3 regions of the Streptomyces sp. NPDC058620 genome follow, and region 2 is predicted to be linked to each of the others. Evidence: riboswitches for the same ligand, from Rfam matches in the RefSeq annotation. Region 2 holds a riboswitch; each other region holds the start of a gene.
The links. A riboswitch is a leader RNA that binds a small molecule or an ion and turns the genes downstream of it on or off. The one in region 2 is predicted to bind cobalamin.
Positions count from the first base shown of each region.

Region 1: another riboswitch for cobalamin. It lies ahead of ACFWSK_RS00395 (FecCD family ABC transporter permease); the one in region 2 lies ahead of ACFWSK_RS25795 (CbtB-domain containing protein).
Region 3: another riboswitch for cobalamin. It lies ahead of ACFWSK_RS10985 (ribonucleoside-diphosphate reductase subunit alpha); the one in region 2 lies ahead of ACFWSK_RS25795 (CbtB-domain containing protein).

Region 1 covers NZ_JBHXQO010000001.1:85,470-95,627, forward strand. The annotation lists gene ACFWSK_RS00375 (ATP-binding protein) at 1-863, opposite strand, end outside; gene ACFWSK_RS00380 (hypothetical protein) at 1,427-1,636, opposite strand; gene ACFWSK_RS00385 (MFS transporter) at 1,646-2,803, opposite strand; gene ACFWSK_RS00390 (AraC family transcriptional regulator) at 2,858-3,601, shown strand; cobalamin riboswitch at 3,648-3,795, shown strand; gene ACFWSK_RS00395 (FecCD family ABC transporter permease) at 3,896-5,005, shown strand; gene ACFWSK_RS00400 (ABC transporter ATP-binding protein) at 5,005-5,778, shown strand; gene ACFWSK_RS00405 (ABC transporter substrate-binding protein) at 5,806-6,828, shown strand; gene ACFWSK_RS00410 (hypothetical protein) at 7,003-7,668, opposite strand; gene ACFWSK_RS00415 (phosphotransferase family protein) at 8,168-9,139, shown strand; partial or broken gene ACFWSK_RS00420 (pyridoxamine 5'-phosphate oxidase family protein) at 9,264-9,662, shown strand; gene ACFWSK_RS00425 (DoxX family protein) at 9,683-10,030, opposite strand; gene ACFWSK_RS00430 (MarR family winged helix-turn-helix transcriptional regulator) at 10,131-10,158, shown strand, end outside.
Region 2 covers NZ_JBHXQO010000033.1:42,438-52,595, forward strand. The annotation lists gene ACFWSK_RS25745 (ATP-binding cassette domain-containing protein) at 1-208, shown strand, start outside; partial or broken gene ACFWSK_RS25750 (ATP-binding cassette domain-containing protein) at 329-889, shown strand; gene ACFWSK_RS25755 (ABC transporter permease) at 886-1,677, shown strand; gene ACFWSK_RS25760 (pirin family protein) at 2,172-3,137, opposite strand; gene ACFWSK_RS25765 (tetratricopeptide repeat protein) at 3,291-3,644, shown strand; gene ACFWSK_RS25770 (TetR/AcrR family transcriptional regulator) at 3,701-4,435, opposite strand; gene ACFWSK_RS25775 (short-chain dehydrogenase/reductase) at 4,470-4,628, opposite strand; gene ACFWSK_RS25780 (SDR family oxidoreductase) at 4,728-5,477, opposite strand; gene ACFWSK_RS25785 (GNAT family N-acetyltransferase) at 5,668-6,171, shown strand; gene ACFWSK_RS25790 (CbtA family protein) at 6,314-7,087, opposite strand; gene ACFWSK_RS25795 (CbtB-domain containing protein) at 7,114-7,329, opposite strand; adenosylcobalamin (AdoCbl) riboswitch at 7,333-7,480, opposite strand; gene ACFWSK_RS25800 (histidine phosphatase family protein) at 7,567-8,154, shown strand; gene ACFWSK_RS25805 (4'-phosphopantetheinyl transferase) at 8,183-8,878, opposite strand; gene ACFWSK_RS25810 (metallophosphoesterase family protein) at 8,875-9,831, opposite strand; gene ACFWSK_RS25815 (VOC family protein) at 10,066-10,158, shown strand, end outside.
Region 3 covers NZ_JBHXQO010000008.1:18,065-28,222, reverse strand. The annotation lists gene ACFWSK_RS11020 (glycoside hydrolase family 3 protein) at 1-648, opposite strand, end outside; gene ACFWSK_RS11015 (carbohydrate ABC transporter permease) at 655-1,527, opposite strand; gene ACFWSK_RS11010 (carbohydrate ABC transporter permease) at 1,524-2,540, opposite strand; gene ACFWSK_RS11005 (sugar ABC transporter substrate-binding protein) at 2,664-3,959, opposite strand; gene ACFWSK_RS11000 (GntR family transcriptional regulator) at 4,246-5,010, shown strand; gene ACFWSK_RS10995 (DUF3311 domain-containing protein) at 5,273-5,527, shown strand; gene mctP (monocarboxylate uptake permease MctP) at 5,524-7,158, shown strand; cobalamin riboswitch at 7,235-7,371, shown strand; gene ACFWSK_RS10985 (ribonucleoside-diphosphate reductase subunit alpha) at 7,512-9,914, shown strand; gene ACFWSK_RS10980 (ribonucleotide-diphosphate reductase subunit beta) at 9,914-10,158, shown strand, end outside.

The DNA.
Region 1 (10,158 bases), on a different contig from region 2:
ACGCCGCCGTACCGGGAGACTCCGGTGACATCCACCTTGAAGCCGTACTGACGCGCGATCAGGCCGATCACCGGGAAGCCGAACTTCGGCTGGTTCCCGAGTTGTGACAGCCGGGGGACGACATCCCCGGACAGCAGCTCGGTGGCCCGCTGCCGGTCCTCGTCGTTCATGCTGACACCGGCGTCGTCGATGACGATGCACAGGTTGTTCTGGACCCGCTGGAACGTCACCTCGATCGGGGCGTCCTGCTGGGAGAAGCTGGCAGCGTTGTCAAGCAGTTCGGCCACGGCGAGGGCCACGGGGGCGACCGCGGACGCCTTCAGCGCGAGACCGGTCTGCTGCATGATGGCGACCCGGTGGAAGTTGCGTATCTGCCCCTGGGCGCTGCGCACCACGTCGTACACGCTGGCGGGCCTGTTGCGGCGGCCGAGCGGCGCACCGCACATGACCGCGATGCCCTGGGCCTTGCGCGCCATCTGGGCGTTGGCGTGGTTCACCTCCAGCAGGTCGCTGAGCACGGCGTGACCGCCGTACGTCCGCTGAATCCCGTCCAGGAGTGTCGTCTGCTCCGCCGCGAGACTCTGCAGGAAGCTGGCGGCGCCCTTGAGGACCGCCTTGGTGTTCTCCTCCGCCGCCTCCTTGGCCTCCCGGAGGGTCCGGTCCTGCTCGCTCCTGAACCTCTGCAACTCGGCACGCGAAACGTGCAGTTGACTGTCGGACGTGTGGAGCTGGCGCCTCAGCTCGGCCTCGGTCTGTTGCTTCTTCGCCCCTAGGGCTCTATTGCGGGCGGCGAGTGCCACGACCGCGACGACGGCTGTCGCCGCCACCGCGACCAAGCACCACACAAGTGCATCTCGAATCATGGAAACCTTCCCGGGCGCATGGCAGGCGGACGGCGACCGGTGCACCTCGCGAGGAGCCGCGGTACAGCCGCTCGGGCGCTGCCCGCGGCCGCTGTCGCGTGGAACAGGCCGCCGATCGCAAATCAGCATCTGAATCCAGTGGATCAAGATCACAGATGCCCGGATGCTATCACCGGAATCTTCCCTTCAATCGAGACAGGTCATGGTCCCGATATCGGCCAACACGCCCTGCAAGCAAGCATGTTGAGAAGGGCGTTCGCCTCCGTCCCCGACCGGTAGCCACGACTGTGCCCCCGGCCCCCGGAGTTGCTGAAGCGCCTTCACAAGAGGAGTGCCAATCTCTCACATGCGCTTGCGCGTTCGACAACCGGTGTCTCCGGAGGTAGCTGTTTCTCGCCCCTCGGGTGACGCCGGTGCGGGCAGCGGACGGCCGGTCGGCCGCTTCCTGCTCCTGCTGGTGTACCCGCGGGAGAGCGGCACGCGAATTCCTGGGGCCGGTCCGGCACGAGGACGTACCGGAAGGCGGCCGAGAATTTTCCGCAGGGTCACCTTGGCGAAGACGGTCACGCCGAAGGTGCCGCCGGGAAGGCGCCGGTCGTGCCGGTCTCGTCCTGGCCGCCCGGACAGGGGGTGGGCCTGTTCGCGCCGGGGTTGCCGGAGACGGCTGTGCCGAACTTCGAACTGTCGGCGACCGTGCCGCCGAAGGTGTTGCTGATCCAGTCCCCGACGAGGAACCCATGCCCTCCCTTCAGGCCCGGCGGGCGCGGCGGCACCGGCCGGAATCAGGGGCTGCGCAGTGAAGCGGGCACGGTCGGTTCGGGCAGGGTGCGGAACAGCAGCCAGCTCAGCGCGGGCATCAGGGCCAGGGGTGCCAGCGCGGTCCGCAGGGACGTCGCGTCGGCGATGCTGCCGATGAGGGGACTCACCAGACCACCGATGCTGACGGTCAGACCGAGCGTGATCCCGCCGGCCGTGCCCACGCGCGAGGGCAGATAGTCCTGCGCGAGCGTGACCTGCAGCGAGAACGGGACGTACAGGCCGGCCGATGTCAGGGCGACGAACACGTAGAACGCCGGGCCCGGTACGAGGACGAGGCCCGCGACGGAGCCGGAAGCGAGCAGGTACGACCAGCGCGCGACGGTGACCCGGTCCCACCGGTCGGCCAGCGCGCCGCCCAGCACGGACCCGGCCGCACCGCCGAGATAGAGCACGAACAGCGCCGCGGTGCCCGCCGTCCCACTGCCGCCCATGCGCTCCGTGGCGTAGAGCGAGAGGAAGGTGCTCAGGCCGATGAAGACGACCGACCGGCACACCACGGCCAGTGACAGTCTCACGAACGACGCCCGGTCGTCGGGCCCGGCCGCCACCGCCGTACCGCCTCCGTCGGACCGGCGCCGCTCCAGCGCCCTGAGCACCGGCACACACAGGGAGACGCCGACCAGCGCGGGCAGTACCAGGAGCGGTGTCAGGCGCAGACCGCCGACGGAGACGACGGCGGTGACCAGGAGTGGGGCCGCCGCGAAGCCGAGGTTGCCGCCCAACGAGAACCAGCCCATCCCGCTGTGACTGCCCCGGCTGACGATCCGGGCCACCCGGGCGGACTCGGGGTGGTAGGCGGCCACGCCCACCCCGGACACCGCCACGAACACCAGGGTCAGCGCGTACGAGCCGCTCACCCCGCTCAGCGCGATTCCGAGACCGCCCAGCAGTGTGCTGACGGGCAGCAGCCAGGGCATCGGCCAACGGTCGGTGAGGACACCGAACACCGGCTGTGCCACGGACGAGAGCAGGGAGGCGGCGAGCACGATGCCCGAGACGGCCGCATAGCTGTAGGCGCGCTCCGCGACGAAGAACGGCACCAGGGACGCCACGGCGCCCTGGTAGACGTCGACGCAGGCATGCCCGACGGACAACAGTGTGAGGGACGGTTTTCTTCGCACCCCGTCATGATCGGATCCCGGCACCGTGTCGCACTTCCGATAATCTGCCAGGCAATGACGAACATCCGCCACACGTCGGTCGCCCCGACCCGCACCCAGCGGATGGCGCCCGGCGCCGCGATAGATGCCCACCGGCACGACGACCACCAAATCGTCTACGCCGGACGCGGAGTGCTGGCCGTCACCACCGACGCGGGCTCGTGGGTCGCCCCGGCCACCCGCGCCATCTGGATCCCCGCCGGCACCGTGCATGCCCACCAGGCCCACGGCGAACTCGAACTGCACCTCGTGGGGCTGCCCAGGACGGAGAACCCGCTCGCCCTGGACACGCCGACCGTGCTCGCCGTGGGCCCCCTGCTGCGCGAACTGATCGTCGCCCATACCCGCCCCCCGGGCGCCGACAGCCCCGAACGGGCCCGACTGCGCGCGGTGTTGCTCGACCAGCTGCGAGCCTCGCCCCAGGAGCCGCTGCACCTGCCCACACCGACCGTGCCGCTGCTGCGGACGCTGTGCGACATCCTGTGCGCCGATCCGGCGGACGGCCGTACCCTCGCCGAACTGGGCCGTGAGGTGGGAGCGAGCGACCGCACGCTGTCCCGGCTGTTCCGCAGCGACCTCGGCATGACGTTCCCGCAGTGGCGCACCCAGTCGCGGCTCCACCACGCACTGGTCCTGCTGGCCTGTCACACGCCCGTCACCGCGGTCGCGCACCTCTGCGGCTGGTCTTCCGCCAGCGCCTTCATCGACGTCTTCCGCCGCGCCTTCGGCCACACGCCGGGCACACATCCCAGGGGCTGAGCGCCGGGAGCCCGGTCGCACCACGTGGACCGCGGGTAGTGCCTTGTTCCCGACGTAGCCGAACCGTTCCGCGCTAAGCTGCATGCGCCCCGCGGGGGAAGTCCGGTCGAAGTCCGGCGCTGACCCGCAACGGTAGGCGGAGCCCACACAGGTCTCCGTAAGCCCGATTTCCCGCGGTGGTGATGGCTCCTGTCAATTCGCCGTGGACTGCGAGAGGTGCTGCGCAGGGGCCCCGAGTCCCGGGCTGCTCCTTTGGAACGTAGGCGCACGGCCCGAGGCGAAAGCGACCCGCCCGTGGCCACATCGCTCGAACGCATACCCGCCGCACCGCTGCTCGCCGCCCCCACCGGCGCCGGGCCCGCGCCCCCCAAGCGCGTCTCACTGCCACTGCTCCTGACCTGCCTGGGCATCGCGCTCCCGGTCTCCCTCGTCCTCGGCGCCGGAACCGGGGCCTCGGGGCTCTCCTGGGGAGAGGTGGTGCGCCATCTCTGGGCCGGGCTGACGGGCGGAACCATCGCCCCCGACCAGGTCGCGGCCTACACCATCGTCTGGGAACTGCGCTTCCCGCGAGCCGTCCTGGCTGCCGTCGTGGGGGCGGGCCTTTCGGCCATCGGCGTCGCCGTGCAGGCCATGGTCCGCAACGCCCTGGCCGACCCGTTCGTCCTCGGTATCTCCTCCGGCGCGGCCGTCGGCGCCAACGCCGTCCTCATCTTCGGCGCGTTCGGCGCCTTCGGCATCTGGGCCCTGTCGTCGGCGGCCTTCGTCTCCGCCCTCCTGGCCATGGTGCTGGTGTACGCCATCGCCCGCACCGATCGCGGCCTGACCCCGCTGCGGCTCGTACTGACGGGCACCGCGATGTACTACGGCTTCTCGGCCGTGACCACGTTCATGGTGTTCGCGGCCGAGCGCGGCGAGGCGGCCCGCTCCGCGATGATGTGGATGCTCGGCAGCCTCGGCGGAGCCACCTGGGCATCCGTGCCGATCGCCGCGACCGCCGTGTTCGCCGGCCTCGCCCACCTCGCATGGTCGGCGCGCCGGCTGAACGCCCTCGCCATGGGCGACGAGACCGCCGCAGCGCTGGGCGTGGACGCGGGAAGGCTGCGCAAGGAGCTCTTCCTCGTCTCCGCGGCCGTCACGGGGGCCGTCGTCGCGGTGAGCGGTGCGATCGGCTTCGTCGGCCTGATGGTCCCGCACGCCGCACGGATGCTGGTCGGCGCGGACCACCGCCGGCTCCTCGCCGTCGCACCGCTCGCCGGCGCCGTCCTGCTGATCTGGGTGGACATCCTCTCCCGTGTGGTGCTCGCACCGGCCGAACTGCCCGTGGGCGTACTGACCGCGGTCATCGGTGTTCCCTGCTTCGTCCTGCTCATGCGCCGCCGCTCCTACACGTTCGGAGGCGCGTGATGCGGATCGACATCGATGAACTGACGGTCGAGATCGCCGGCGCGCGACTCGTCGACGACGTCACACTGCGCGCCGGTACAGGGCAGTTCGTCGGCCTCGTCGGGCCCAACGGCAGCGGAAAGTCCACCTTGCTGCGGTGCGTCTACCGAGCCCTGCGCCCCTCGGCCGGCACCGTCCGGCTCGGCGAGGACGACCTTTCCGCGATGAGCGCGCGCGAGAGCGCCCGCCGGCTGGCCGCGCTTCCCCAGGAGGCGGTCACCGAGTTCGATTTCACGGTCGCCGAGGTCGTGGCGATGGGGCGGCTGCCGCACCAGCGGTCCATGGCCCGGACCACCGAGGAGGACCGGCGTACGTGCGAGGCCGCGCTGGCGGGAGTCGGCGCCGGCCACCTCACCGATCGCGGCTTCCTCACCCTTTCCGGCGGTGAGAAGCAGCGTGTGCTGATCGCCCGCGCGCTGGCCCAGCAGCCCCGGGTCCTGGTCCTCGACGAACCCACCAACCACCTGGACATCGCACAACAGTTGGAGGTGCTGGCCCTGGTGCGCGAGAGCGGGCTGACCGTTCTCACCGCGCTGCACGATCTCAACCTCGCCGCACTCCACTGCGATCTCATCCACGTCATCGACGGCGGCCGGATCGTCGCTTCCGGCCCTCCGCACGACGTCCTCACACCCGATTTGCTGGCCGAGGTCTTCGGCGTACGGGCGCACCGCGTACCGCACCCGGAGACCGGCGCGATCCAGCTGCTCTTCGACCGTCTCCTCGCCGCGTAACCGATGTCCCAAGGAGTCCCCGTCACCATGACGAACCCCGTACGACCCGCCGCACTCGCGCTCGCCGTCGCCCTGGCCCTCACCGGCTGCGGAGCGGAGGTCGCCTCACAGGGCGACCGGAAGGGCGGCTCCGGAGCCGCCGGCAGCCACTATCCGGTGACGGTCGAGAACTGCGGTGAGAGGAAGACCTACGAGAAGGCCCCGCAACGCGTGGTCACCAACGACGTCGGCATCACCGAGATCATGTTCGCGCTCGGTCTCGAGGACCACATGGCGGGATACGTCATGCCCGACGACAAGGGCGATCTCACCTCCGTGCCCTGGAAGGGCGGTTACCAGAAGACCGAGTGGCTCTCCAAGGAGACCATCAACAAGGAACTGGTCCTCGACGCCCGTGCCGACCTGGTCTTCGCGGGCTGGAACTACGGCTTCAACGAGGGGGAGGGCTTCACCCCTGCCGAACTGCAGCGCGTGGGCATCGGCTCCTACCTGCTGAGCGAGTCCTGCCGCAACGGGCAGGGCAAGGCGCGCGGGGTGATGGCGCCGCTCGACGCGCTCTACACCGACCTGCGCAATCTGGGGCGGATATTCGATGTCGAGGACCGGGCCGACACCCTCATCGCGTCGTTCCGGAAGCAGGTCGCCGCAGCACAGGCGAAGGCCGCCGAGGGAACCGACCGCCCGCGCGTCTTCCTCTACGACGACGGGCAGGACAAGCCGCTGACCTCCGGCGCGTTCGCGGGGCCCCACGACATCATCACCAAGGCGGGCGGGGACCACATCATGAAGGACCTCAAGGACAGCTGGACGACGGTGGGCTGGGAGACGGTTGTCGACCGCGACCCCGAGGTGATCGTGATCAATGACTACGGCGACACCAGCGCGGACCAGAAGCGGAAGTTCCTGAAGTCCTACAAGCCGCTCGCCAACGTCTCGGCGATCAAGAACGACCGGATCGTCGTCCTCGACTACGTGGACCTGGTGGAGAGCCCGCGCAATCCCGCAGCCATCAGCTCCCTGGCCGCCGAGCTGAGGAAGTTCGCCTCGTGACCCGGGGCCCGGCGCTCGGACAGGGGAGAGCCCGGCCGCCCCGAAGGAGACGTTGAAGCGGTCGCACCAGAGGGTGACGCCGCTTGAGCGGTCACTGCCGCTCGTCGGCTCCGGCTGTCGGCCCACCGCCACCCACCGGCGCACAGGCACCGATGGGTGGCGGAGACACGGGCGTCAGGCGCTGATGTCGTGGAGGACGAACTCCTCCCAGGCGCCGGTGATGTCGGCGGAGCGGGCGCGCAGTACGTACTGCAGCGATCCGGTGTAGCTGTTCTCCATGGTGACGAACAGCCCGTTCAGCGTGGACTGGAGCGCCCAGTGGCCCAGGTCCTCGTTGTAGTACACGACGAACCGCTCCCAGCCGCCCGCACTGGTGGAGCGGGCCCGCAGCTCGTTCTGGGCGCTGCCGGTGAAGTTCTTCTCGACCGCCACGTAGAGGTTGTTCGCCAGAGACTTCAGGGCATACGTCTCGGTGGTCGCGTCCCACTCGAAGGCGAATCCCTCCCAGGCGCCGCCGTACGCGGCGGAACGAGCCCGCAGCACACCGGTGTTGGGGGCGGCGTAGTTGAGCTCGGTCGCGGTGAACCGCCCGTTGCGGACCGACTGCATGGCCAGCAGCTCGGGCTCCTCGGCCGAGGTGGTGAGCCCTTCACCGGTGGCGGACGGGGCCCGCAGGGATTCCGCCTCCCCGGCGATCCGCGCCAGTTCGGCGCCGTCCACTGCCTCCCACCCGCTGGGTACCGCGGCCGGCCGGTCGGCCTGCGGGGCGGCTCCGGCCACGGGTGCGGTCATCGCGGAGGCCGCCACCAGGGCGCTCAGAGAAAGAAGGACGGAGGTTATGCGTCGCACAGGTATTCCTTACCTTTCGTCAAACGGATTCCGGGGGCAGCGAGAAACCGGGCCCGCCCAGGGGCTTCCGGTTGCCTTTTCAGGAATTCACGGCACAACGGCGACAGCCGCTTCGCGCACGCCGGGACGTGTTCCTCCGCATGGCGACGCGATCCATGAACTTTCCCCCCACACCCCCGGAAACTGCGGTCAGCGCCCCTCCCTGGGCGCTTCGGCAGCCGCCACGCCACTCGGCGAAGCGGCCTCAGCGTAACGGCGGAAGGTTATTCCAGGACAACGAATTGACGGTATTTCGGAGACTCTCGAACAACCGTTGTCCTGCGTTATCGCTTCCGCTGTTTCTCGTTAAGGTCCACGAAACTCCTGGTTCGTGGTGCGGCCACTTCGCCCGCCCGTGCACCGCGCAGTCGCGCCCGGTCAGGGCAGGGCGGTTCCGAGGCGGGGCGGGATCCGCCTGACGAGGGGCCGGGCCGGTCGATAGGTTGACCGCATGGTTGCGGGTGGGCGTGGGGCGGTTGCGGGCCCGGGCGTTGACGACCGCACGCGGGCCTGGGTGGAGGAGCGTGCCGGCGGAGGGCGTCGCATCGACACCACCGAACGGCTGCGCGGCGGATGGACGTCGCAGATGAGGCGGCTGCGTCTCAGTGGGGCGGGAGAGCCGCAGTGGTTCGTACTGAGGTCATTCGTCACACCCTTCTACGTCCGGCACGCGCGGGGACTGCTCACCCGCGAGGCGGACATCCTGCGTCTGCTCGCGCCGACCGACGTGCCGGCCGCCGTGTTCGCGGGAGTCGACGCGACGGCGGCGCATTGCGACCACCCGTCGTTGCTGATGTCGCTGCTGCCCGGCGGTGTGCGGCTGGACGAAGAGGAGGCGGGGGCGCGGACCGGTCTCCTGGCCGCCCAACTCGCCCGTATCCACCGGGTGCGCGTGCCCGTCGAGGCCCGACCGCGCGTGTACGAGGCATGGACCTCGCCCGACCGGGTGCGGCTGCCCGCGTCCACCGCACGACCGGACGTGTGGCGGCGCGCGGTGGACATCATCCGGCGCGATCCTCCTGACTACCGGCCCTGCTTTCTGCACCGGGACTTCCACCCCGGCAATGTGCTCTTCAGCGGCCGGGGCTCCGCGCTGGAGATCACCGGTGTCGTCGACTGGGTGGAGACGTCCTGGGGACCGGCCGATCTTGACGTGGCCCACTGCTCGACGGCGCTGGCTCTTCTGCACGGTGTCCAGGAGGGAATGCGGCTGGCTGATTGCTACGTGGCTCACGGCGGCACGCTCAGCGAGGACCCTGCGGCTCATCTGTACTGGCGCGTTCTGGATGCGCTCGCCTTCGCCCCGGACGCCGAGAAGGTCGCGGTGCCGTGGCGGGAACTGGGACGCGAGGACCTGACCCCCGCCCTGCTCGCGAGCAGGCTGGAGGAGTACGTGGAGGAGCTGTTCCACCGCTTCGGCTGACCGTTCCGCCGGGTGGACCGGCCGGAGACGCGACACGCCCCCAGGGAGGGAACCGATCGGGTGCGGGGAGCGGCGGCAGACTGGGCGGGCACGTAGGCCCCGACCCCGTACGAAGGAGTTTGCTGTGGCACTCACCCGTGAAGAGCGCGAACAGTTCCTTGCCGAGCCCCATGTCGCCGCGTTGGCCGTGGTGGCGCAGGAAAGTGACCGGGCTCCGCTGAGCGTGCCGGTCTGGTACCAGTACGCGCCGGGCGGAGACATCTGGGTCCTGACCGGACGCACCTCGCGCAAGGCCGAACTGATCGGCGCGGCGGGCCGGTTCTCACTGCTCGTCGACCGTGTGGAGCCGACGATCCGTTGCGTGTCCGTCGAGGGACCCGTCACCGAGACCCGCGCCGCGACCCGCGCCGACCTGGAAGAGGTGTCGGCGCGCTATCTGCCCGCGGAGAAGGTCGCCGGCTACGTCGGCTTCGCCTGGGAGAACCACGGTGAGCAGGTGGTGATCCGGATGCGGCCCCAGCGCCGGGAGGCTTCGCCGGGGGCTCAGGCCGACATCACCCGGAGCACGAGCGCGGCAGCGGCCAGCAGGGCGAGGACGACCGGCGGCGCGATCTCGAAGTCCTTGGCGCGCAGGTGCGTGATGACGGCACCGATGAAGTAGAGGACGACGCCGACCGCGGCCGCCGCCCCGATCACCGGCACCGCGAGGCCCACGACGAGTCCGGCGGCGCCCGCGGCCTTGAGCGCGGCGAGGCCGGGGAGCCAGGAGTCGGGCACGCCCACCTTGCTCATCGAAGCGGTGATGGCCTGGTGGCGGGTGAAGGTCAGCGTGGCCGAGGCGCTGAGGGCGAGGGCGAGAAGGATGCCGACTATCGCGTAGGCGACGAACATGGTTTTACCCCAGGGTCTTCAATGGTGGATACCTCGATATCGTTGAAGAGTATCAATGATTGATCGTGGTTCACAATAGAGGCCCTGATACGGTATGGGTATGGCAGCTCAGGGCAGGGTCACCCAGC
Region 2 (10,158 bases):
CGATCTGCGCATCCCGGGCGGGTCCGTGTTCGCGCTGCTCGGACCGAACGGTGCCGGCAAGACCACCGCCGTGAAAATCCTCTCCACCCTCATCACTGCGGACGCCGGGGACCTGCACGTCGGCGGGCGCACGACCTGGCCGCCGACCCGCAGGCGGTACGTGCCGCGCTCGGTGTCACCGGGCAGTTCTCCGCCGTGGACGGTCTGATCACCGGCGAGGAGAACATGCTCCTCATGGCGGACCTGCACCACCTGCCCAAGAGCGAGGGACGGCGGGTCGCCGCCGAACTCCTGGAGCGCTTCGACCTGGTGGAGGCCCGCCAGGAAGCCCGCCTCGACCTATTCCGGCGGCATGAAGCGCCGCCTCGACCTCGCGATGACGCTGGTGGGCAGCCCGCGGATCATCTTCCTCGACGAGCCGACGACAGGGCTCGACCCGCGTTCACGCCACCACATGTGGGGCATCATCCGCAGTCTCGTATCCGACGGCGTAACCGTCTTCCTTACCACCCAGTACCTGGAAGAGGCCGACGAACTCGCAGACCGCATCGCTGTGTTGAACGACGGCAAGATCGCCGCCGAGGGCACCCCCGAGAAGCTCAAGCGGCTCATCCCGGGCGGGCACATCCGGCTCCGCTTCACCGACCCGGTCACGTACCAGTCCGCCGCCGGCGCCCTGCGCGAGGTCACCCGGGACGACGAGGCACTGTCGCTGTCCATCCCCAGCGACGGCAGTCAGCGCGAACTGCGCTCCATTCTCGACTGGCTCGACTCCGCCGGCATCGAGGCGGACGAACTGACCGTCCATACCCCCGACCTCGACGACGTGTTCTTCGCCCTGACCGGCCCGGCCAACGTCCCGAACCAGCCCAAGGAGACCGTCCGATGAGCTCCCTCTCTCTCGCTGTACGCGACTCGAACACAATGCTGCGCCGCAACCTGCTGCACGCCCGGCGCTACCCGTCAGGGACCCTGAACCTGCTGCTCACGCCGATCATGATGCTGCTGCTCTTCGTCTACATCTTCGGAGACGTAATGAGCGCGGGCATCGGCGGCGGCGGCGCGGACCGCTCCGACTACATCGCCTACATCGTCCCCGGCCTGCTGCTGATGACCATCGGCAGCACCGTGATCGGGGCCGCGGTGTACGTCTCCATGGATATGACTGAGGGCCTCATCGCCCGCTTCCGTACGATGGCGGTCTACCGCCCTTCGGTACTCATCGGGCACGTCGTCGGCAGCGTGCTGCAATCCGTCATGAGCGTGGTCCTCGTCGGCGCCGTCGGCGTGGCCATCGGCTTCCGCTCCGCGGACGCAACCGCCCTGGAGTGGCTGGCAGCATTCGGGCTCATCGTGCTCTTCGCCCTGGCGCTGACCTGGATCGCGGTCGGCATGGGCCTGGCCAGCCCGAACCCCGAGGCGGCCAGCAACATGGCCATGCCGCTGATCCTTCTCCCCCTCATCTCCAGCGCTTTCATCCCGGCCGACACCATGCCGGGCTGGTTTCAGCCGATCGCCGAGTACCAACCTTTCACCCCGGCCATCGAGACCCTGCGCGGCCTTCTCCTCGGCACCGAGATCGGCAACAACGGGTGGCTCGCGATCGCCTGGTGCGTCGGCCTGATCGCGCTCGGCTACCGCTGGGCGACTGCGCAGTTCAACCGCGACCCCAGGTAACCCGGCATAAGCGCGCGGGCGCCCCTCGCCCCGCCCGACGGCGGCCCCCTCCGGCGCACCGGCGCGTACTGCCTACTCAACGAGTAGCAGCTGGGCTTCAGATCTCTCGAACCCGCTCCCAGAGGGCGTCCCACGTCTACCTCGCCTGCGGGTTTTGCCCTAGCTGTCCGAGCTTCCGCGAACCCGCGCGTTCCTTACTTCCATGCCACGAGTCAGGAAAAGCTCCAGCCCCAGGTGCCCAGTCCGCTCATCACAGACAGCAGACAGCCAGACCATGACGCGACAGCCTGACACTCTCGCCTGACACCCCGTCAGTAGAGTCAGCATTGGGTCAGCATTAGGTCTACTAAAGCTGCTCGCGCACGACCACACTTTGGAATCCTGGGCACGTGCGGCGGAGGCTTCCGGAGAAGCGCTGGACCGATTCCGCTTCTGAGTATGGGACCGAGCTGCCGCGACCAGGGCCCGCCCGGACCCGGCCACATCAGCGCAGCTCAGCGCACCCTTCCCCGCGGTTTCAGCGCCACAGGTGGCAGTTCAGGAGCGGGGAGCCGGCCTCCGTCGTAGCCATGCACTTCCCCGAACCGGGCACCGGCCGCCCAGTCTGCACGTGCCTGTGCGATTTCCTCGTGGGACCGCCCGATGAAGTTCCACCACATCACGATCTCCTCGGCGAAGGGCTCGCCGCCGAGCAGCATGAGCCCGGCGTCCGAGAGGGCGCGCAGGGGCAGTTCGGTGCGGCCGCAGCCTAGGTAGAGCATGGAGCCCGGCAGTACGGGGACCCCGTCGACCTCCGCCTCGCCGGACATCGACAGGACGGCGTACTCGAAGTCGGGGTCGAGGGGTACGCGGGCCTCGGCGCCGCTCGTCAGGGCCAGGTCGGCGCCGATGATCGGGGTGTACGTGGTGCCGGGCGAGGCGGCGCCGTCGAGTTCTCCGAGGATCACGGTCGCGACGAGGCCCGGCGCGGTGACCGTGGGAAGGTTGGTGTGGTGCTGGAAGTGCGGATCGACGTTCCGATGCGCTTCGGGCAGTGCGACCCAGAGCTGCGCGCCGTGGAGGTACCTGGCGTGGGGCTTCGGGCTCTCCTCGGAGTGGCTGATCGCCTTGCCCGAGGTCATCAGGCCCAGCTCGCGGGGGCGGATCGCCTGGAGGCTGCCCACGCTGTCGCGGTGCAGGACCTCGCCGTCATGCAGCCAACTGACCGTCTGCAGACCCATGTGCGGGTGCGGCGGCACCTGCATCCCGGGCTCGTCGGCGATGTCGTCGGGGCCGTAGTGGTCCACGAAAGCCCAGGCGCCGACCATCCGGCGGCCCAGATTCGGCAGCAGCCTGCGGACCTCGGTGGATTCGCCCAACTGGACACGGCGCGGAGCGAGTAGTTCGCGTACCGGCTCGGCGACGACGAAGCCCCGTCCTCCGCAGACGGAGGGTGTGGCCTGGCGATCGAGATTACTCATGGCGCTCAACCTATTCCCGCAGGGACCCGTAGTGCCCACCCCCACGCCGAAAGTTTAGTGGAATATTCAATCATTATGCTGTGTTGACGCACCCGAACGGACACCGCGGAGACCGCGGACCGGATCCGCCAACGGCCCCGCCAAGGAGGACCAGTGAACGACACCTACTACGAGTTCGGCACAGCCGCCGAACGCTGGGACCGTGCGCAGATGTTCTTCGACGCGAAGGAGTACCTGACCGCCGCCCGCATCCTGGGCGGGCTGGTCGATGAGGTACCGGAGCAGGTCGCTCCGCGACTGCTGCTGGCCCGCGCCTACTACCACTCGGCGCGCCTCGGCAAGGCCGAGGCGGAGCTGCGTGCCGTGCTGGAGCGCGACCCCGTCGAGGACTACGCGCAGCTGATGCTGGGCCGGACCCTGGAGCGGCAGGGCCGGCATGCGGAGGCCGTGCCCCATCTGCGGATGGCGGCGGCGCTGACCGGGGATTTCGGGCCGGAAGCGTCGTAACGCCGTACCGCGAAGCGACCCCGGGTCGTCGGTGACGGCGCTCGGGGTCCGCCCGCTCAGGCCCGGGGCTTCGGCTCCGGGCCGCCCTGTGTGTTGGAGACACGGTCCAGCCATTCCGTCATCAAGGCCGCCTCCGCCGTACTGAGCCCTGCCCCGTGGGACTGCCGCAGCAGAGCACTCAAGGTGGCGGCGGTGGAAGGGACTGCGGCGGTAGGGGCCGCCGCACCCACCGGCGCACCGCCGGCTTCGTCCGGCGTCAGGACCGCGGCGTGTACCGCGTCGCGCACTCGCCGCGATGCCGTGGGGTCGGAGAAGGTCCCCGGGCGGGCCACCAGCATCAGCGCCACGCCCACGTTGGCAGACATGATCACCTGGGCCGCCAGTTCGGGAGCGACCAGCAGCCTGCCCCGCTCCGCCGCCCGCTCCAGGTCACGAGTGAGAATCCGGTGCGACTCCAGCGCCGAGGCCGGCGGGGTGCGCATCGCGGGCGAGTTCATCAGCCGGTACAGGTTCGGATTGCGCAGGGCGAAGTCCACATGACTGTCCCAGCCATGACGGAGATCCTCCACCGGGTCCGTGGACTCGCCGCGCTCCCGCTTGGTCGCCAGGTACGCGTCGAAGCCGTGGTCGACGACGGCCGACAGCAGGCCTTCCTTGTCGCCGAAATGCCGGTACAGGGCGGGGGGCCCCACCTGGGCGGCCTCACACACGGCACGCGTGGAGACATCGCCGTCCGGGGACTCCGCGACCAACTCGGCCGCCACCTCGAGAATGCGCGCTCGTGTACTCATCGGACGGACGCTATCAAGCGGCGCCCGGCGCAATTCAGACGCCGGAACGGAGGGTCAGCCGGTCGTCGATGCCGATGCGGGTGAGGAACTCCGCGCGGATAGGGCCGACGACGACACTGACCTCCTCGCTGCGGTCGCCCGCCGGGTCGGCATCCACCCGAAAGGGCCGCTTGCCGTGTTCGGTGGTGACCACCCTCACGACGGCATCGGCGGGAGCGAGGTCGGCGGTTCATGGAGGTCCCATGCATGGCAGTGCTCCCGGTCGAGGGGGTGGGTAGCAGGGCCGGTCGACTCAGACTATGCCGCCGTTGGCACGCACGACCTGGCCGTTGACCCAGCGGGCAGGGCCGGCGAGGAAGGAGACGACTTCGGCGATGTCCTCCGGCGTCCCCAAGCGCTCCAGCGGCGCCTGGGCTGCCAGCCGCGCCACCGTCTCCTCGTCCTTGCCGTCCAGGAACAGGGCGGTCGCGGTCGGTCCGGGCGCGACCGCGTTGACAGTGATGTCCCGGCCGCGCAGCTCGCGGGCCAGGATCAGCGTCATGGCCTCGACGGCACCCTTCGTGGCTGCGTAGGCGCTGTAGCCGGGAAGGGACAGGGACAGCACGGAGCTGGAGAAGTTGATGATCGCCCCGCCCTCGCGCAGGCGCCGCGCTGCCTGCTGATCGACGACGAAGGTGCCGCGGATGTTGGTTCGGTGCATCCGGTCCAGGGCGTCCAGGTCCGTGTCGACCAGCGGGGCCAGCGTCATCACACCTGCGGCGTGGACGACCACGTCGACTCCCCCGAACGCTTCCTCGGCGGCGTCGAAGAGGGCGGTGACAGCGACTTCGTCGGCCACGTCGGCCCGGTACGCGAAGGCCTCGCCGCCTTCGGCGACGATGGCAGCGACTGCGGCTTCGGCCTCGGTGAGATTGCCCGCGTAGTTGACGACGACGGCGAAGCCGTCCGCCGCGAGCCGTTCGGCGCTCTGGCGGCCGATGCCGCGCGAGCCGCCGGTGACGACGGCGACCCTGCGGCGGGTGGGGGTGGCCTGCTCACTCATCACGCTGCTCCCTGCTGGAGGGGACGGCTGCCTGCGCCACCCCGGGTAATCAACGCTAACACCAATAACGTAGCGTCGCTACCCTCCTGTCGGTAGCGATGTTATCCAGCAGCGATAACCCACCGGCATCCGTCCTCCGCCGCGCATATTCGGATGCGCTCAGCCCTCACGCCGTGATACTCCGCCAGTCATGGATGACCTTGTGACGACACGCCTCACGCTCCGCCTGATGAGTCCCGCCGAAGCAGCGGACATAGTTGCGGGCGAACCGGGGGCCGACGCCCGGTGGGCCCCGGGGTACCCCACCGACGGGGACAAAGGCGGTGCGCGCCGCTACCTCAGCACGTGCGAGACGTCCGGGGACCCCCGGCCGTTCGGCTCCTTCGAGATCAGGCGGCGGGAGGACGAACAGGTGATCGGTGGGCTGGGATTTCACGGCGTACCCGATGAGAACGGTCAGGTGACCATCGGCTACGGTCTGGCCCCCGGCGCCCGGGGGAAGGGGTACGCCTCCGAGGCGCTGCGCGCCCTGCTGGAGTTCGCCCGCTCGCAAGGCGTCGCATCCGTGCGGGGCGACGCGAACCTCGACAACATCGGATCCCACCGCGTCATGACAGCGGCCGGGATGCGGCTCGTCGGGGTGGACGATCAACTGCATCACTACCTGGTCGACTGGACCGGCAAGGACGCATAGGGCACGTCGGCCCGCCGTCCTGCCGGCGTCCGGCGCCACGAACCGCGCAACCCGCCGGGCAGCGCCCGGCGGGTTGCGTAGCGAACGGATACGGCTCAGTCAGGGGTGTCGAGGGACCGGTGGGCCGGTCACCTGCCACCGCTCAGGTCACCGCCCCCGCAGTCCGGGACGCCGCTCCGGTGCCCGCGCGCGAGCTGTCCGCCTCAGGCTCCAGCAGTCGTTCGGTCAGATATCCGAAGACGAGACCGAAGCAGCCCCACAGCGTCGCCTGGATGGCGAGCGTGGACAGCCGGAACTGCCAGAGCAGCGTGGCCGGGAAGTCCTTGCCGACCTCGTTGAACGAGGGCAGGAAGGCGTAGGCGAGTCCGATGAGAAGGACGAAGCCGGCGAACGCGGCGATCGACGCGTTCCAGTTGCCCAGACGGGGTGCGAGCCGCTTGCCGATGATGACGGCGGCGACGGCCAGCAGCACGCTCAGCGCGACCATCAAGAAGAAGAGGGCCGTGCGCTGTCCGATGGTGCCGGGATCACCTACGGCCGGCGGGTTTGCCGGGTACTTCAGGAACGGCACGACGTACACCGTCAGCAGCGCGGCACCGGCGACGAAAGCGGCTGTGGCCCGGGGGCCGAAGTCGCCGATGCGGCCGAGCGCGTAGCAGAAGACGAGTGCGGCGATGCCGCCGACCGCCACGCCGAACACCAGGATGCCGGTGGCGAGGCCGCCGGTGGCCTGCATGGTGCGGCTGACGAGTTCCTCGCCGCCGCCGTGGTCGTGGTGGTGAGCCGCTTCCAGCGCGATGGCGGCGTCCACCTGGGACTCACCGAGGAAGTAGGCGACGACGAGGGCGAGCGCGCCCGCCACGAGGCCGGCCAGCATCCCGCGGACGAGCAGAGCTCTGACAGAGATGGAGTTCACGAGGTTGTCCCCTGCGTATCGGGTTCTCAGTGGCAGGGGAAACCGAGCAGGTGCCGGCCGTCGTGGACCCACTCGTGGACGCCTTCACCGGCGATGACCGAGATGGCCCCCTGCTCGGCGCCGACGAAGTACAGCAGGACGAGCATGAGAATGCCGAAGAACGCCGCCCAAGGGGCAAGGGCCTTCAGCGAGATGGGGGTGATGGCGGGTGCGCCGGTGGCGGGGGCAGCAGACTGTGCCATGGCAGAACCTCCTGTGGGAACACGCGTCCCGATCGTGGTGCCTCAGACGACAGTGCCGGGTCTGACTTCCCGTACAGGTACGAGTTCACAGTGGCGCGACCGTGCCGGATTCTCACCGGCTTCCGTCACACCGTCGTCATGGTCGTCGTGACCATACCGCTTGCGGCTGGGCACCGCCATGGTGCAATCGGCAGGGCGACGGGCCCCGACGGCCACACGTCACGTACGGAACAGGCCATGGTTCACGGAGTGGAGAGCGCGTTGACGGTACGGGTGATATTGATCTCGCCTGCGATGAATCCCGGTCTGCGAGAGGCCCGGTTCGAGGGTGACGCGCCCCTCGACGAGGCCGGAACACGTCGGGCGCGTGCCGCCGCGGGTGGCGTACCGGATGCGGACCTGTGCCTGAGCGGCGGCTCCGAGCGCTGCCTTCGGACCGCCGAGGTCCTCGGCCTTCAGCCCGTGTCCGAACTCGCCCTCGCCGACTGGGCCATGGGGCGCTGGCGCGGGAAGCGGCTGTCCGACGTGAGCGACAGCGAACCCGAGGCCGTGGCGTCCTGGCTGGCCGACCCGGACGCGGCCCCCCACGGTGGTGAGTCGCTGTCGAACCTGTCCGCCCGGGTCGGCGGCTGGCTCGACGGTCTGGAGGAGGGCAGCGGCCGGGTCCTCGCCGTCGTCGAGCCCGCCGTCGTACGCGCCGCGATCGTTCATGGACTCGGTCTGCCCTCGTCGGCGTTCTGGCGCCTCGACGTGCCTCCTTTGACCCGCACCGAACTCAGCGGACGCCAGGGGCGCTGGAACCTGATGTGTGGTCAGGCTCTTTGAGGCCGATACGTGTTGAGCCGGACGACCGTCAGGCGGGAAGTGTGATGGCCGTGGCCGCGATGCCGTCGTGAACCAGCCATCTGCCCGTGAGCACCGGAGGCATTCCGGGCGCGGTCCGCAACAGCGTCGCGGTGAATGTTCCTCCGGCCGCGGTCGCGGACGTACGGACGAACGTGATGTCCGCTTCGGTGAAGTCGAGTTCGGTCCGGGTGAGGGGGAACCACGTCTTGAACACGCTCTCCTTGGCGCTGAACAGCAGCCGGTCCCAGTGAACGGCCCCGGTCCCGTCGGGCTCCGTGCCGGTTCTCCGTCCCGTCAAGTCGTCGTGCGACAGGAGCCGCTCCCGCTCCGAGGGGAGCGAGACGATCTCCCATATGCCGGAGGGCAGCGGCGCGTTGGGTTCGGCATCGACCCCCAGGCCACGGAGGTCCTCCGCCCTCGCCAGCGCTGCCGCACGGTAGCCGTCGCAGTGCGTCATGCTGCCGACGAACCCGGTGGGCCACAGCGGCATTCCTCGGTGACCACGCAGTACGGGAGCGGGCGGCAGGCCCAGAGCGGCCATCGCCCTGCGGGCGCAGGCGCGGGCCGCGGCGAATTCGTGGCGCCGTTTCGCCACACTCGTGGCGACCAGTGCCTCTTCCTCCGGGAACAGGGTTCCGGCGGGTGCGTCCTCCTCACAGGTCGCCGCGCTGGCCACGTACGGAGGGAGGAGCCGGTCGATCACGATGCCTCTCCCTGCCCGGCGGGCGCCGGTCCGTCCGCGTCGGGCGGCGTCCCGGTCTGCGTGCCGGCCCCGTCCTCGTACGGCAGGATCTGCCGCAACAGCCCACGGGGGTGGCCCAGTTCGCGCCACTCCCTGGGATAGCCGATCGAGACTTCCTCGAAGCGCACCCCGTCGTACCAGGTCGTACGGGGAATGTGGAGATGGCCGTACACAACGGCCGCCACGTTGAACCTGCGGTGCCAGTCGGCTGTGAGTTCGGTGCCGCACCACTGGGCGAACTCCGGGTGCCACATGACGGATGTGGGTTCCCGCACCAGTGGCCAGTGGCCGGCGAGCACGAGGGGGATGTCCGGGTCGTGTGCGGCCAGCCGCTGCTCGGTCTGCGCGACCCGGGCCCGGCACCAGTCGTCGCGGGTGGCGTACGGGTCGGGGTGCAGCACGAACTCGTCGGTGCATACGACGCCCACTTCGTGGGCGCGAGCCAGGGACTCCTCCTTGGTCGTCGTGCCCGGGGCGCGGAAGGTGTAGTCGTAGAGAACGAAGACGGGTGCGACCGCCACCGGCCCGTCCGGCCCCGGCCAGCGGGGGAAGGGGTCCTCGGGTGTGGAGACGCCGAGCGCTCGGCACACCTCGACGAGGTGGTCGTACCGCGCCTGGCCTCGAAGCGCCACGGCGTCCCTGTCGATCGTCCAAAGTTCGTGGTTTCCCGGCGTCCACACGACGTGGGCGAATCGGCTCGCGAGCAGTTCCAGCGCCCACGCCACGTCCTTCACCTGCTCGGCCACGTCACCCGCGACGATGAGCCAGTCCGCATCCGACATCGGGTGCAGCGACTCGACGATCGGCCGGTTGTCGGCGATTCCGACATGCAGATCGCTGACGGCGAGGAGCCGGCCCGCTCCGTGCGCGGGGTGCGGGACCGGATACTGGGCGGGGTCGCTCGGAGAGCTCATGGACGCGTTTCCCGATCTCGCGGCGGATACGTGAGCCTGTTCCACAGGTACGGCGTTCGTTCGAATTTACCGTCTCACGGGTGACCGTGACCACGCTTTCGATCTTCCCGGTTCGTCGGGTCGGCGGGCCTCCGGCCGAGCGGGCCGCGTGCGGACCACCGGCCCGGGTTGCCGACGGACAACTCGGCGCGGAGAGCCGTCGGGGCGGCCGGGTACCGGCGTAGGGTCACGTTCATGGTGCATGTACTGAGCAGCCGGGTGTTGCTGCGACCTCGTGACCCTCAGATCTCGCGGGATTTCTACGGGGAAGCTCTCGGTCTCGCCGTG
Region 3 (10,158 bases), on a different contig from region 2:
ACCCGCGGCGATGGCCGCGCGGAAGGGCACCAGCTCACGGGCGTGCAGGGTGTCCAGGGACACGTCGATGGCCGGCAGCGCGTGGTGCGAGTCGACCGCCGTGTCGCCGTGGCCGGGGAAGTGCTTCGTGCAGGCGGCGACACCGGATGCCTGGAGCCCCTCGACGTACGCGGCGGTGTGCCGGGCCACGAGCTGGGGGTCGGCGCCGAAGGACCGTACGCCGATGACCGGGTTGGCCGGGTTGGAGTTGACGTCCGCGGACGGCGCCCAGTTGAGGTTGACTCCGCATTCGGCGAGCCGGCGGCCGAGTTCCTGGGCGACGGCCCGGGTGAGCGTCACGTCGTCGACCGAGCCGAGGGCGAAGTTGCCCGGGAACGAGGACCCGTGACGGACCTCCAGCCGGGTGACGTCGCCGCCCTCCTCGTCGATCGCGACGAGGACGTCCTCGCGCTCGGCCCGCAGCTGGGCGGTGAGCGCCGCCAGTTGCCCCGGCGATTCGATGTTGCGTCCGAACAGCCCGACGGAGGCCAGGCCCTCGCCGACTCTGCGCAGCAGCCAGTCGGGGGCGGTCGTGCCGGTGAATCCGGGCTGGAGCACGGCGAGCGCGTCGCGCGTGAGGGTGTCCGTGGTGGTTACGAGGGTGGTCATGGGGCCTTATCCCTTCACGGCGCCTGAGGTGAGACCCGTGGCCATCTTCCCCTGGATGATCATGAAGAAGATGACGACCGGAATGGAGATGAGCGTCGAGGCGGCCATCAGGGCGCCGTAGTCCGTACCGCGTTCCGTGGTGAAGGTCATCAGCCACACGTTGAGCGTGTACTTGGAGTTGTCGTTGATCAGGATGTACGCGAAGAGGTACTCGTTCCACGCGTTGACCAGCGCGAAGATCGACGCGGCGGCGAGTCCCGGGGCGAGCAGCGGGAAGATGACGCGACGGAAGGCTCCCATGCGGGTACAGCCGTCCACCATCGCGGATTCCTCCAGCTCCACCGGGATGTTGATGACGAAACCGCGGATCATGATGGTCGCGAAAGGCAGCGTGGACACCAGGTAGACGACGATGAGTCCCCAGTACTCGTCGATGCCGCCCATGGCGTTGAGCTGGAGGTAGATCGGGATCAGCATCGCGGTCGGGGGCAGCATCTGGACGAGGATCATCACCATCATCAGCGCCTTCCGCCCGAAGAAGCGGAAGCGTCCGATGGCGAGGGCCGCGAGCGTCGCGATGATCATCCCGCCGACCACCGCGGTGACCGAGACGATCAGGCTCGACTGGATCGCGGTGGCGAAGTTGTCCTGCTTCACCGCGCGCGCGAAGTTGTCGAAGGTGAGCGAGGAGGGCCAGAGCGTCTGGTCGTAGGACCGGATCTCGTGGTTGGGGCGCAGCGAACTGATGATCAGCCAGTAGACCGGGAAGGCCATGAGCGCTGCCGTGACCAGGGCCAGGATGTTGTAGCCGAGGCGGTTCTTCCTGCGGTCGGGCCGCAGGACCTGGGCAGGTGTGTTCGGGGCTGTGGAGGTGCTCATTCGACCTCTCCCGTCTTGATCAGCTGGCGCAGGTAGTACACGGCGACACCGGAGAGCATCAGGACGGTGATCAAGGCGATCGCACTGCCCTGGCTGAAGGAAGTGGACTCGAACGCCTTGGAGAAGGAGTAGAGGCCGAGGGTCTCGTACTCGGGCTCGGGCTTGTTGCCGCGCAGCAGCCAGATCTGCCCGAAGACGTTGAAGTCCCAGATGACCGACAGGGTCGCGACCATGGTGAAGACGGGCTTGATGACCGGCCAGGTCACGTAGCGGTAGACGCCGAACGCGGTGGCTCCGTCGAGGGAGGCCGCCTCCTCCAGTTCCTTGGGGACCTGGGTGAGGGCCGCGTACATCGTGATCACGACGAACGGGATGGCACCCCACACGACCAGCAGCGTGATGATGCCGAAGCCCTGCCAGGGGTCGAGGAACCAGTTGTGGCCGAGCCACTTGTCCTCGTCGCCCGTGAGGTCGGCGAGAAGCGTGTTGATCAGGCCGTAGTCGGAGTCGGCGAGCCAGCGGAAGACCGAGGCGGCGACCATCAGCGGCATCGACCAGGCGGCGATGAGCGCGACGGTCAGGGTGAGCCGGACCCAGGTGGACAGGCGCAGCATCATCAGGGCGATCAGCAGGCCGATGCCCATGGTCAGCACCACGCAGACCGTCATGAAGACGACCGTGCGGCCGGTGACCTGCCAGAACTCGGGGTCGCCGAGGATGTTGGTGAACTGCTCGAAGCCGACCCACGGCGTCTCGCCGTTGCCCCACAGGGCCGCCCGGCCCATGTCCTGGAAGGACATGATCACGGTCTTGATCAGCGGATAGACGTACACCGCGGCGATCGCGAGGATCGCCGGCAGGATCAGGAAGTACGGAAGGAGTTCGCCCTTCTTCCGCTGCCTCCTGGCGCGCGGCATGGCGTCGTTCGCGGGGGACGACGGCCCGGTCTCTTCCGGACCACGTGGTACGGGTACCGGAGGCGGCCCGGCGGCCTTGGTGTCGGCGGCAGTCACGTGGCTGACCTTCCATCGGGATTCCGGGGGCTGCACCCGGAGATCACGGCATACGTCTACGAAAGGAAGCGGGGGCCCGGTGCGTGCCGGGCCCCCGCCTGGAGAGCCGAAGGCCCTGTCGCGTTACTTGTTGATCAGCGCGTTGATCTCGTCGTCGGCCTTCTTGGCCGCGTCGGCCACCGAGGTGCCCTTGAGGATCGCCAGGAGCATGTTCTCCAGGACCTCGTCCTTCTCGATGGACGTCCAGCCCGGCGCGATCGGCGTGAACCAGGCGTCCGGCACCGCGTTGGCGACGGCTGCCGTCTCGGGCTTGGCCTTCAGCGGCTCGAGCTGCTTCTCGTTGTTCGGGAGGATGTTCTTGGAGGCGAGCACCTCCTGCGACTTCTCGCTGGTGAAGAGCGAGACCCACTCCGCACCGAGGTCCGTGACCTTCGACTTCGCGGTGATCGCGAGGTCGGAGCCGCCGATGAAGGACGGCAGCGCCTTGCCCTCGGGGCCCGGCATACCGGCCGGCGCGATCTTGCCCTCGAGCTTCGGGTTGCCGTTGTTGGCGCCGTCGGTGACGGAGCCTGCCTCCCAGCCGTTGCCGTAGATCAGGGCCGCCTTCTCGTTGGCCATGACGTTGGCGTGGTCCTGCTCGTCCTTGGTGATGTCGGCCTTGTTGTACTTCTTCACCAGGTTGATGAAGTGCTCGATGCCCTTCTGGGACTCGGCGGAGGAGAGGTTGCCCTTCCACTCCTTCGCACCCTCGTCGTACTCGGCGATGGAGCCGCCGTACGCCGCGACGTAGGACATGGCCGCGTACCAGTAACGGCCCGGCAGGTAGAGGGACGAGAAGCGCTTGTCCTTCTTGGCGTACTCGGCGGAGACCTTGTCGAGGGCGGTGAGCAGCTCGGCCTCGGTCTGCGGAAGCGCGTCGCTGCCCGTGCCGGCCTTGAACATGTCCTTGTTGTAGATCGCCACACGCGCACCGGCGTAGTAGGGCACGCAGAACTGCTTGCCCTCGAAGGTGCAGGTGTCCTTCAGACCCTTGATCCAGGTATCCGAGTTGTCGTACTTCTTCGGGTCGATCTCGGCGAGGGCGCCGTTCAGGATGTACTGCATCGTCTCGGTGTTGCCGAGTTCGACGACATCCGGGAACTTGTCGCCGCCGAGGGCGGTGTCGAGCTTCTTGGCCTTGTCCGCCCACTGCTGGTACTGGACGTTGACCTTGACCTTCGGGTACTTCTTCTTGAACTGCGCGTTGACGTCCTTGACCAGTTCCGGCCAGGTGCTCTGCGCGTCGACCATCAGCCAGACGGTCAGTTCCTCGGAGCGGTCCTTCGGGTCCTTCGAAGCGTTGCCGCCGTCCCCACCACACGCCGCAATACCGGACATCATCGCCGCGACGCCGACCGCCGCTATGAGCTTGCGCTTCATGCCACACCCTCCTCAGGGATACCAGCAACCCCCCGCCCACCGCGGAAACGTACGACGAGTACTGCCTGTGGGGCTGGGACTTGGTCTTTAATGGTTTAGACCAGTACCGGGAGCTTGGCCTAGACCTTTAGGGGTGTCAAGGGTGTATAAGAAGTGCACTCGCGTCCGTTATCGGACCGACACCTAGGAGAGGGCGACGACCCGTGACCGGACCGTGCCACCATGTGAGCCGCGATAGACGGAGGAGCCGGTGACGGCAGCAACGCAGCAGGCGGGAAGGCGGGCCATGGGTGCCGACGGGGGCAGTACGGAGAACGAGACCGGTGCGGGTACGCGTACGGCACGCGTACCGAAGTACTACCGGCTCAAGCGCCATCTGCTCGACATGACCGACACCTTGCCGCCCGGCACCCCAGTACCCCCCGAGCGGACCCTGGCCGCCGAGTTCGACACCTCGCGCACCACGGTGCGCCAGGCGCTCCAGGAACTGGTCGTCGAGGGCCGGTTGGAGCGCATCCAGGGCAAGGGAACCTTCGTCGCCAAACCGAAGGTCTCCCAGGCGCTCCAGCTGACCTCGTACACCGAGGACATGCGGGCCCAGGGGCTGGAACCCACTTCCCAGCTACTGGACATCGGATACATCACGGCCGACGACGCGCTCGCCGGCCTGCTCGACATCACCGCGGGCGGCCGGGTGCTGCGGATCGAGCGGCTGCGCCTCGCCAGCGGTGAGCCGATGGCGATCGAGACCACCCACCTTTCGGCCAAACGCTTTCCCGCGCTGCGCCGTTCACTGGTGAAGTACACCTCGCTCTACACCGCGCTCGCCGAGGTGTACGACGTCCGGCTGGCCGAGGCCGAGGAGACGATCGAGACCTCGCTCGCCACCCCGCGCGAGGCCGGACTGCTGGGTACGGACGTCGGCCTGCCGATGCTGATGCTGTCCCGGCATTCGATCGACGGACACGGCGAACCGGTGGAGTGGGTGCGCTCGGTGTACCGCGGCGACCGCTACAAGTTCGTGGCCCGCCTGAAGCGGCCCACCGACTGAGCCACCGCTCCACCCGTCGCGACCACCTCGTCCGTCGCGACCGCACGACGAACGGCCCCCGTGGAATCACCTCTCCCACGGGGGCCGTTCGCTGTGCACGAGAAGGCGAGGGGCGTGAACCGGACCATGGCTTCGCTCGTGAGTCTCACCGAGACATCACCGTTGCACTACCGCAATGCGGACAGGGGGTGACGCTGGACGGACCCCTCGCCTAGATTTCGTGCGCATTACACCGGTGACCAGCGAGGGGACGGAGCACCACATGCCCGAAAACACCGCCGAAAAACGACCAACGATCACACCCGTGCGGGTGGTTATCGCCCTCTGTCTCATCGCGCCGTTCGTGGCGATGCTCTGGGTGAGCTCGTACGCGAAGGTCGATCCGACCTTTATCGGCATCCCGTTCTTCTACTGGTACCAGATGCTCTGGGTCGTCATCTCGACCGCGCTGACGATGATCGCTTACACGCTGTGGCAGCGTGACCAGCGCGCCCGCAAGGGAGGTGCGTCAGCATGAAGGACGGCGTCAACGGCGTAGCACTCGCCGTGTTCATCTTCTTCTTCGTGGCCGTCACGGTCATCGGCTTCATGGCCGCCCGCTGGCGGAAGGCCGAGAACGAGAACAGCCTGGACGAATGGGGGCTGGGCGGACGGTCGTTCGGCACCTGGGTCACCTGGTTCCTGCTCGGCGGCGACCTCTACACGGCGTACACCTTCGTCGCCGTCCCCGCGGCGATCTACGCGGCGGGAGCGGCAGGCTTCTTCGCCGTCCCCTACACGATCCTCGTCTACCCGCTGATCTTCACGTTCCTGCCGCGTCTGTGGTCGGTGTCGCACAAGCACGGGTACGTCACCACCTCGGACTTCGTCCGGGGCCGCTTCGGCTCGAAGGGGCTCTCACTGGCGGTCGCCCTCACCGGCATCCTCGCCACGATGCCGTACATCGCGCTCCAGCTCGTCGGCATCCAGGCGGTGCTGGACGTGATGGGCGTCGGCGGTGGCGAGACGACGCACTGGTTCATCAGGGACCTGCCGCTGCTGATCGCGTTCGCGGTGCTCGCCGCGTACACCTACTCCTCGGGCCTGCGGGCGCCCGCGCTGATCGCGTTCGTCAAGGACGGGCTGATCTACCTGGTCATCGCCGTGGCGATCATCTACATCCCGATCAAGCTGGGCGGCTTCGACGACATCTTCGCCAAGGCGAGCGAGGCGTTCTCCCAGACCAACGAGGCGACCGGCAAGCCGCGCGGTGCGCTCGTCCCGGGTGAGATGGGCCAGTGGGGCTACGCCACCCTGGCGCTGGGTTCGGCGCTCGCGCTCTTCATGTATCCGCACTCGATCACGGCGACGCTCTCCAGCCGCAGCCGCGACGTGATCCGCCGCAACACCACGATCCTGCCGCTGTACTCGCTGATGCTGGGCCTGCTGGCGCTGCTCGGCTTCATGGCCATCGCGGCCGGGGTCAAGGTCGACAACGGACAGCTGGCGATCCCTCAGCTGTTCGAGAACATGTTCCCCGACTGGTTCGCGGGCGTCGCCTTCGCCGCGATCGGCATCGGCGCGCTGGTCCCGGCGGCCATCATGTCGATCGCCGCGGCGAACCTCTTCACCCGGAACATCTACAAGGACTTCCTGAAGCCCGACGCGACCCCGGCGCAGGAGACCAAGGTCTCCAAGCTGGTCTCGCTCCTGGTGAAGGTGGGTGCGCTCGCCTTCGTCCTCACGATGGACAAGACGGTCGCGATCAACTTCCAGCTGCTCGGCGGGATCTGGATCCTCCAGACGATGCCTGCGCTGGTCGGCGGTCTCTTCACCCGGTGGTTCCACCGCTGGGCCCTGATCGCCGGCTGGGCGGTCGGCATGCTGTACGGGACGGTCGCCGCGTACGGCGTGGCCAGCCCGACGCAGAAGCACTTCGGCGGCTCCTCGAAGGAGATCCCGGGCATCGGCGAGATCGGTTACATCGGTCTCACCGCGTTCGTCCTGAACGTGGTGGTCGTGGTCGTCCTCACCTTCGTCCTCAACGCGCTGAAGGCACCGGCCGGGATCGACGAGACCTCCCCGTCCGACTACACGGCGGACGCGGGCGACCCGGGCGTCAAGACGGTGCTCCCGCCCGCCACGGTGGGTGCGCCGGGCGGCCACTGACTATGACGGCACCCTGACAGCACTCCGGCCGGGCTCCGGACACACGACACAACATGTGGGGGCTGCCTCGACGGGCAGCCCCCACATGTATGCTCATGCTCGCTGTCGCCGCAGGGGAATCCGGTGCGAATCCGGAACTGTCCCGCAACGGTGTGATCGGTGTGCTTTTGCACATCCGAAGTCCGAAGACCTGTCGGCAGCGCGCCCGGCTCGACCGAACCGGGCGCAGAGACGTCCGGGCCTCGCGGATGGGCCGGTGGACGCCGCACGCAGTGCTGCCGCCTCCGGGCCCCACGCTGCCCGGCTGCCCCCGTTCCCCGCCGGCCCCGAGCCGAGCGAGGGAGAGCACCGCGGTGACCATCGCGCCAGCCGATCCGGTTTCAGCAGCAGAGTCCGCCGAGAAGAACCGGTCCGCCGGGACCGCAACGTCCACGGACGCCCCGGGGACCGCACTGCTGCGGACCCTCACCGACCTCACGGCGGATCTGCCCGACACCGACCCCGGCCGTGTCGCCGCCGCCGCGCTGCGCGGCCGCAATGCCCAGTCGGACGAGGCGGAGCTGCGCTCGCTGGCCACCGAGGCCGCCGCGGGCCTCATCTCCGAGGACCCCGCCTACTCCCGGCTCGCCGCCCGCCTCCTCACCCGCACCATCGCGGACGAGGCGTCAGGCCAGGGCGCGGTCTCCTTCTCCGCCTCCGTCGCCGTCGGCCACCGCGAGGGCCTGATCGCGGACCGCACCGCCCAGTTCGTCCGGGTCCACGCCTCCCGGCTCGACGCCCTGGTCGGCGCCTCGCTCGTGGGCGGCGCCGACGACCGGTTCGGCTACTTCGGACTGCGGACCCTCTACAGCCGCTATCTGCTGCGCCACCCGCTGACCCGCGAGGTGATCGAGACCCCGCAGCACTTCATGCTGCGCGTCGCGTCCGGTCTCGCGGAGGACGACACCCCGGAGGCGCTGGACGAGGTCGCCGCGCTGTACGGCCTGATGAGCCGGCTCGACTATCTCCCCTCCTCCCCCACGCTCTTCAACTCCGGCACGCGGCACCCGCAGATGTCCTCCTGCTATCTGCTGGACTCGCCGCTGGACGAGCTCGACTCGATCTACGACCGCTACCACCAGGTGGCCCGGCTCTCCAAGCACGCGGGCGGCATCGGCCTCTCGTACTCCCGTATCCGCGCCCGCGGTTCACTGATCCGCGGCACCAACGGGCACTCCAACGGGATCGTGCCGTTCCTCAAGACGCTGGACGCCTCGGTCGCCGCCGTCAACCAGGGCGGCCGCCGCAAGGGCGCCGCGGCCGTCTACCTGGAGACCTGGCACGCGGACATCGAGGAGTTCCTGGAGCTGCGCGACAACACGGGCGAGGACCAGCGGCGTACGCACAACCTCAACCTGGCGCACTGGATTCCGGACGAGTTCATGCGCCGCGTCGACGCGGACGGCCAGTGGTCGCTGTTCTCGCCCGCCGACGTGCCCGAGCTGGTCGACCTGTGGGGCGACGACTTCGACACGGCGTACCGCGCCGCCGAGGCGGCGGGGCTGGCCCGCAAGACGATGCCGGCACGGGACCTGTACGGCCGCATGATGCGTACGCTCGCGCAGACCGGTCAGGGCTGGATGACGTTCAAGGACGCCTCCAACCGCACGGCCAACCAGACCGCCGAGCCGGGCCGCGTGGTCCACTCCTCGAACCTGTGCACCGAGATCCTCGAAGTCACGGACGACGGCGAGACGGCCGTCTGCAACCTCGGTTCGGTCAACCTAGGCGCGTTCGTGGCCGACGGCGACATCGACTGGGAGCGCCTGGACTCCACGGTCCGCACCGCCGTGACCTTCCTCGACCGGGTCGTCGACATCAACTTCTACCCGACCGAACAGGCCGGCCGGTCCAACGCGCGCTGGCGTCCGGTGGGCCTGGGCGCGATGGGCCTCCAGGACGTCTTCTTCCAGCTGCGCCTGCCGTTCGACTCCCCCGAGGCGCGGGCGCTGTCCACGAAGATCTCCGAGCGGATCATGCTCGCCGCGTACGAGGCGTCCTGCGATCTCGCCGAGCGCTCCGGCCCCCTCCCCGCCTGGTCGCAGACCCGCACCGCCCGCGGTGTGCTGCACCCCGACCACTACGGCACCGAGCTGAACTGGCCGGAGCGCTGGGACGCCCTGCGCGCCCGGATCGCGACGACCGGAATGCGCAACTCGCTGCTGCTGGCCATCGCCCCGACGGCGACGATCGCCTCGATCGCCGGGGTGTACGAGTGCATCGAGCCGCAGGTCTCCAACCTCTTCAAGCGCGAGACGCTCAGCGGTGAGTTCCTCCAGGTCAACGCCTACCTGGTCGACGAGCTGAAGAAGCTCGGCGTGTGGGACGCGCGGACCCGGGAGGCGCTGCGCGAGGCGAGCGGTTCCGTGCAGGGCTTCGCCTGGATCCCCGAGGAGGTACGGGCGCTGTACCGCACGGCGTGGGAGATCCCGCAGCGCGGCCTGATCGACATGGCCGCGGCGCGTACGCCGTTCCTCGACCAGAGCCAGTCGCTGAACCTGTTCCTGGAGACGCCGACGATCGGCAAGCTCTCCTCGATGTACGCGTACGCCTGGAAGCAGGGGCTGAAGACGACGTACTACCTGCGCTCGCGCCCGGCGACCCGGATCGCCCGCGCGGCGTCGGCCGCCCCCGTCCCCGTACAGGCGGCCGCCCCCGACGCGGACGCGATCGCCTGCTCCCTCGAAAACCCCGAGTCCTGCGAGGCCTGCCAGTAATGAGCTCCACCGAGACCAAGAACCTGCTCGACCCGGGCTTCGAACTGACCCTGCGGCCCATGCGCTACCCGGACTTCTACGAGCGCTACCGCGACGCGATCAAGAACACCTGGACGGTGGAGGAGGTCGACCTCCACTCCGACGTCGCCGATCTGGCGAAGCTGTCGCCCGGCGAGCAGCACATGATCGGGCGGCTCGTCGCGTTCTTCGCGACGGGGGACTCGATCGTCTCCAACAACCTCGT